3 regions of the Chromohalobacter sp. HP20-39 genome follow, and region 1 is predicted to be linked to each of the others. Evidence: predicted binding sites of a transcription regulator. Region 1 holds the regulator's gene; each other region holds the start of a gene.
The links. The regulator LexA, encoded in region 1, represses DNA repair genes until DNA is damaged. The targets are predictions, from matches to a motif close to TACTGTNTANNTANACAGTA.
Positions count from the first base shown of each region.

Region 1 (2,268 bases):
AAACACATTGCCATAGTGCTCCTGGATGTAACGGCGCAAGTGGCCCTGTGCCTGAGTATAAGCCAGCCCCAGCAAGCGCATGAACACCTTGAGGCTATTGCGCTCGGCAGGTACTTCCAACACGGTACGCGCCAGCGTCTCCAACAACACCTCGAGGGGAATGGGTTCGCCTCGGTAGTGCAGCTCAAGGTCGTCCAGCGCTTGGTGAAAGCGCTCGGAAAAGGGATCGAGATAGCGCGCGAAGACCGCTTGGATGAGCGCCTTCTTGGACCCGAAATGGTAATTGACCGCCGCCAGGTTGACCTTGGCCTTGCTGGTAATGGTACGCAGCGAGGTCTCGGCGAACCCCCGCTCGGCGAACAGAACCTCGGCGGTATCGAGAATGCGCGTCACTGTATCTGTTTGAGCCATGGGGGCGCCCCGCGTGGAATAAACGAATGTTTTAAACAATTCGATTCTAAGTCTTGGCGTCGATAACGACAAATCTCCACGTTTGAAACGCCATCCCACTGGGCGAATGACTACGCTAATGGTTGCACCGCGCCAAAGACTGGATACAATCACATACTGTATGCTTGAACACGTCAGCGCCTGCCGGAGGCCCCATGTCTCGCTCGTTAACTTCGCGTCAGCAACACGTCTTTGATTTTATCGTCAAGACCATGAATGAGCTTGGCTATCCACCGACGCGCGCCGAAATTGCCCGAGCCCTGGGCTTTCGTTCACCGAACGCCGCCGAGGAACATCTCCGAGCACTCGACCGCAAGGGGGTCATCCGCATGATCCCCGGCACCTCACGCGGCATCCGCCTCACCGCGGAAGACGACACCGCCTTGACCAACGGCGACGGCCTGCCGGTCGTCGGTGAGGTCGCTGCCGGTAGCCCGATCCTTGCCGCAGCGCACATCGACCGACACTGCCCTCTCGCGCCGGACTACTTCACACCCCGCGCCGATTATCTACTACGTGTTCGCGGGCTCTCGATGAAAAATGCCGGCATTCTCGATGGCGACCTGCTCGCCGTGCATCGCACTCAGCAGATCCGCGACGGCCAGATCGTCGTCGCCCGCCTGGAAGACGATGTCACCGTCAAGCGCTTCAAGCGTCAAGGTCACCATGTCTGGCTGCTCGCCGAAAACGAAGATTTTGCCCCCATCGAGGTCGACCTACGCCATCAGGATCTCGAGATCGAAGGCCTCGGCGTCGGCGTGATTCGTGGCGGTGGCGGTAACGGCCTGCACTGAGCCGGCAACCCCGCTTACCATGCGCAAGATCCTCCACGCCGATTGCGACTGCTTCTATGCCGCCGTGGAAATGCGCGACGATCCGGCGTTACGCGACGTGCCTCTGGCAATCGGCGGCAGCCCCGAGACGCGCGGCGTTGTCGCCACCTGCAATTATCCCGCGCGCACCTACGGCATCCATTCGGCGATGCCCATGGCGCGTGCCATGCGCCTGTGTCCGCACTTGACGCGACTTTCACCGGACTTCGACAAATACCGTGCCGTGTCGGCGCGCATCCAGGCACTGTTCCACGAGCTGACATCACTGGTGGAGCCCTTGTCCCTCGACGAGGCGTATCTGGATGTCAGCGAGGTCACATGCTTCCAGGGAAGCGCGACCTGGATGGCCAGATGGCTCAAGCAGGAAGCGCTGGCGCGGACGGGTATCGTCATCTCGGTGGGGGCGGCGCCCAGCAAGTTTCTCGCCAAGCTGGCCAGCGACTGGGATAAACCGGATGGACTCCGGGTGATCGCACCCGATGAAGTCGAATCCTTTCTCCTCGCCTTGCCCGTCAAGCGGCTGCACGGTGTTGGTCCGGCGACGGCGGCCAAGCTCGAGGCATTGGACATCGTCACCTGCCGCGACCTGCGCGAATGGTCGCTCGAGTCGCTGGTGGAACGCTTCGGAAAGTTCGGGCATCGACTGTTTGAACTGGCGCGTGGCATCGATGAGCGTCCGATACAGATCGAGCGTGAACGTAAGTCCGTGAGCGTGGAGACGACCTATCACCGCGACCTGCCCGACCTGGCCAGCTGCCATGACGCACTCGCGCCGCTCGTTGAGCGCTTGATGGCGCGTCTAACGCGGCACGGCACGCCGGCCATTCAAAAACTGTTCGTCAAGGTTCGCTTCGATGATTTCAGCAGCACGACCCTGGAGGCTGCGGGTCGCGAGGCGCTGGCAGTGCGCTTTCAGGCCTTACTCGACGGGGCGTGGGCCCGCGGCGAGCGCCCCGTGCGCCTGCTGGGGGTCGGCGTGCGACTG
Region 1 is NZ_JAWHTP010000003.1:369,699-371,966, reverse strand. Features, by position in the region: gene RVY79_RS08400 (TetR/AcrR family transcriptional regulator) at 1-411, opposite strand, end outside; gene lexA (transcriptional repressor LexA) at 606-1,244, shown strand; gene dinB (DNA polymerase IV) at 1,264-2,268, shown strand, end outside.

Region 2 (2,268 bases), on a different contig from region 1:
CTGCCAATTCGGGCGCGTTGGCGCTTTGCCAAACACACACCTGAGGGCGCGTCGACTGCGCCTTGGCCTGGCGATTGGCGAGCTTGGCCAGGGTACGCGTCGGGGCGATACCGATGGATACCGGCAGCCCTACTTCTCGCGCCACGCTACGCACCAGGCGCGCGCCCAGAGCGTGCCAGTCCTCCTGCAAGCCGCGTAGATCGAGGAAGCACTCGTCGATGGAATAAGGCTCCAGCGTGGGTACCTGGTGCGCCAGGACCTGTTGCACGCGTGCCGAGAGGTCGCCATAAAGCGTGTAGTTGGAGGATTTCAGCACTACGCGACGCCGCAGTGTCGGGTCGATCTTGTGGGTGGGGATGCCCATGGGAATATCGAGCGCCTTGAACTCCTCGGAGCGTGCGATGACACAGCCGTCGTTGTTGGACAGCACGCCCACCGGAACGCCCTCCAGACGCGGTTCGAAAAGACGCTCGCAGGCAGCATAGAAGTTGTTGCAGTCGATCAGCGCGAACATGACGGCTCGGCCGGTTGCTCGCCCTCGGCGGGCAAGGCGTGAATGGTATAGCAGATGACCCCCCACAAGCGGTCGTCATTGGCCTCGAAGGGTAGTGTCGCCAGGCCGGGGCGTGACGGCGCGAGGTAAAGCTGCGCCTCACGACGTTCGAGGCGCAACACGCTCAGTTCGCCATCGATGGCAGCGACCAGCCAATGCCCGGGGCGTGGTGAAATGGCGCGGTCAATCACCAGCAAGTCACCGTGGTGCAGGCCGGCGTGGCGATGGTCATCGCCTTCCAGGCGCATGAAGAACGTCGAGGCCGGGCGGCGCACCAGATGGTGATGTAGATCCAGCGGTGCTTCTCGGTAGTCGTCTGCCGGAGACGGAAAGCCGCTGGCGCCGCGTGGCAGGGTGTCGCTCGATGCTGGCGCCGAGGTGGACGCGGCGAGAGCGATAGGCGTCATGGACATGGCGGAACCTCGAAAACGAAATGACGAATACTGTAAAAATAAACAGTATTTTGCCTCGAGGCAAGTCGATCTATCTCATCGCATGGGCGGGTAAGGTAGAATGGGCGCACGTATTTTCGAGGAAGTCGTATGGACCGCCTGCAGGCGATGCACATCTTTCGTGCCGTGGTCGAGGCCGGCAGTTTCGCGGGCGGTGCGCGCAAGCTGGAACTCTCCAATGCCATGGTCAGCAAGCAGATCGCCAAGCTGGAGGCCAGCCTGGGAGTGCGGTTGTTAACGCGCACCACGCGGCGTTTGCAACTAACCGCCGAAGGCGAACGCTATCTCAATGGGGCGAGTCGCTTGCTCGATGAGTTGCAGGAACTGGAGACCGGGCTCGGCGAGCAGCGTGGCGAGGTGCGCGGCCGGCTACGGCTCTCCGCGCCGCTGGATTTCGGCGTGCGTGCGCTGATACCCGCCTTGCAGGCGTTCGAGCACCGTCATCCAGCGGTGATGCTCGATGTCGTGCTCGAGGACCGCCGTGTTGACCCGGTGGCCGAGGATTTCGACCTGGTAGTGCGTATCGGCGAGCTGGAAGACTCCAGTCTGATCGCGCGACCGCTGATGGACATGCCGCGCCACGTTTATGCCGCGCCGGAGTATCTGGCGCGGCACGGAACGCCCACGCATCCCGCCGAGTTGCGCGGGCATCGTTGTCTGCACTATAGCTTGGCGCGCGAAGGCCACTATTGGCACTTCCAGGTCGACGGAGCGCCGTATCGGGTGCGTATTCGCCCGGTCATGGCCTGTAATAACGGACGCGCCCTGACCGAGGCGGCGATACGCGGCATGGGGCTGGTCTACAAGCCGGCGTTCCTGGGGGAGCCGGAAGTCGAGGCCGGGCGGCTGGTCCGCGTGCTGGACGAGTTCAGCGTGGCGCCGATCAGTGTCCATCTGTTGTATGCCGAGCGTGAATTCATCCCCGCGCGCCTGAGGGCCTTGGTGGATATGCTGTTGGCGCACTTCGCGGAGACCCGTGCATGACGGCGCCGATTCTGATCTTCGATTCAGGCGTCGGCGGGCTCTCGGTGGTGGGCACCTTGCGCACGCGTTTGCCCGGCGCACCGCTGGCGTATGTGTGTGACAACGCTGCGTTGCCGTACGGCACCAAGCCCGATGCCTGGCTGGTCGCGCGGATCGTCGCGGTGTGTCGCGCGGCGGTGGAGGCGAGTGGTGCGCGCGCCCTGGTGGTGGCTTGCAATACGGCCAGCACGTTGGCGCTAAACACCTTGCGCGAGTGCCTGAGTATTCCGGTGATCGGCA
Region 2 is NZ_JAWHTP010000010.1:83,478-85,745, forward strand. Features, by position in the region: gene RVY79_RS15420 (Y-family DNA polymerase) at 1-514, opposite strand, end outside; gene RVY79_RS15425 (LexA family protein) at 502-966, opposite strand; gene RVY79_RS15430 (LysR family transcriptional regulator) at 1,096-1,989, shown strand; gene murI (glutamate racemase) at 1,986-2,268, shown strand, end outside.
Region 2: RVY79_RS15425 (LexA family protein) is a predicted target of LexA. The motif match lies at 995-1,014, and genes of this name have one in related genera.

Region 3 (2,268 bases), on a different contig from region 1:
GCGCACGAACTGCTCGGCGAAGCGCGCGTCGGACTGCAAGCCTTCCTCGGCCAGACCATCCAGCGCCAACGCGATGTCGGCACGTTCATGCCCTCGTGACGTCAGCCGCGACACCAGCTCAGCCCGCGAGTAATCGCGACGTGCCAACAGGCGGATGGCATCGTCGCGAGGTGTCGTCTCTTGCTTATCCATGGTTACAGAAGGCTATCGTCGTCCTGGGTCGCCGCGGCCTTATCTTCGCTCGCGCCTTCCGCCGGCTTGTCGTCCTCCGCCTTGGGCGTGGACAGCAAGCGTGCGCGAATCTCGCCTTCGACCTCATCCATGATCGCCGGATTGTCCTCGAGGAACTGAGCGGCATTGGCCTTGCCTTGACCGATCTTGCTGCCTTGGTAGCTGTACCAGGCACCTGCCTTGTCGACCAAGCCCTGCTGCACCCCTAGATCGATGACCTCGCCGGCATGGTAGATACCCTTGCCATAGAGGATCTGGAACTCGGCCTGGCGGAACGGGGGCGCCACTTTGTTCTTGACCACCTTGACGCGGGTTTCATTGCCGGTCACCTCGTCACCCTGCTTCACCGAGCCGGTACGGCGGATATCGAGGCGCACACTGGAATAGAATTTCAACGCGTTGCCGCCGGTGGTGGTCTCGGGACTACCGAACATCACGCCGATTTTCATGCGGATCTGGTTGACGAACATCACCATGCAATTGGCGTTCTTGATGTTGCCGGTGATCTTGCGCAGCGCCTGGGACATCAAGCGCGCCTGCAGGCCGACATGGGCGTCGCCCATTTCACCCTCGATCTCGGCACGCGGCGTGAGGGCAGCGACCGAATCGACGACGATGACGTCGACGCCGCCGGAGCGTACCAGCATGTCGCAAATTTCCAGTGCCTGCTCGCCGGTATCCGGCTGCGAGACCAACAAATCGTCGAGATTGATGCCCAGCTTTTCGGCGTAGCTGGGGTCCAGCGCGTGCTCGGCATCGACGAAGGCGCAGGTCTTGCCTTGCTTTTGTGCCTGAGCGATCACCGACAGCGTCATCGTGGTCTTGCCCGAGGACTCAGGGCCAAAGATCTCGACCACGCGGCCCAGTGGCAAGCCGCCCACACCAAGCGCAATATCCAGCCCCAACGATCCGGTGGATATCGCGGGCAGCGCCACGCGCGGCGTATCACCAAGACGCATCACGGCGCCCTTGCCGAACTGGCGCTCGATCTGGGAAAGCGCAGCGTTGAGCGCCTTGGAACGGTTATCGTCCTGTGCCATGAAGGTCTCCTATCGAAGGACGTCGAAGCTCGCACGGTGGCGCAAACGCATGTCGGCGCCAACCGTAAAATACTGTATGACTAGACAGTAGTATGACGAAAAAATTCCTCGCCGCCTACCTCTGTTTACTATCCGATATCACGCTGGCGATATCGCCTTCTCAAGCCTGTCGATCAGGCCGATCAGCGCCATGCGCACTGCCTTTCCACGTACTGCGTCACGCGTACCCGGCAGATGATGGCACTCACTCTCTTGTACTTGCGCGTCGCCCCAGGCGAACCATACCGTGCCTACGGGCTTGTCGGGGCTACCACCGCCGGGGCCTGCGACCCCACTGATCGCCACTCCCAACGTGGCGCCGCTGTCCCGACAAGCACCTGCCACCATCGCCTCGACCGTCTCGCGACTCACCGCGCCGTGGGTGTCGAGAATTGCTTCCGACACGCCCAGCAAGCGGGTCTTGGCGGCGTTGGAATAGGTCACGTATCCGGTCTCGAAATATGCAGAGCTACCGGCGATGTCGGTAATCGCACTGGCCACGCCGCCACCGGTACAGGACTCCGCCGCCGTCACGCTGACATCACGCCGCAGGCAGACGCGCTGAAGACGTTCGCTCAACGTCATAAGGTCGCCCCCCACCGGGGCCTGATTACTGCTCATAAAGATGCTTCTCCGCAGGTAGAGTCTGCGCGCTGGAAAGACCGCCCTGAACAGACCGGGTAGCCGCTCGACAGCTTAGCAGAAGTCATGTCACGACGGTCATCCCGCGTGTTTGGCCCGGGATTTCTCGAGCACCTGGCGGCAACCAGGTCCAGCACCTTCGCCCAACCCCGGTTCGAGCCAGGGTAGAATCGCCAGCGGCGGCGCCACCAGGGCGCTCAACGCCGAGAGCACGACACGCCCGATCAACTCACGCGACACCACCTCGATCCGTGGATCGGTGATGGGTCCCTGCACCCTCACCGGAGAATCGGAAGCCAGCAGGCTGGGGTCCTTA
Region 3 is NZ_JAWHTP010000005.1:10,829-13,096, reverse strand. Features, by position in the region: gene RVY79_RS11565 (regulatory protein RecX) at 1-192, opposite strand, end outside; gene recA (recombinase RecA) at 195-1,271, opposite strand; gene RVY79_RS11555 (CinA family protein) at 1,410-1,931, opposite strand; gene RVY79_RS11550 (AsmA family protein) at 2,031-2,268, opposite strand, start outside.
Region 3: recA (recombinase RecA) is a predicted target of LexA. The motif match lies at 1,342-1,361, and genes of this name have one in related genera.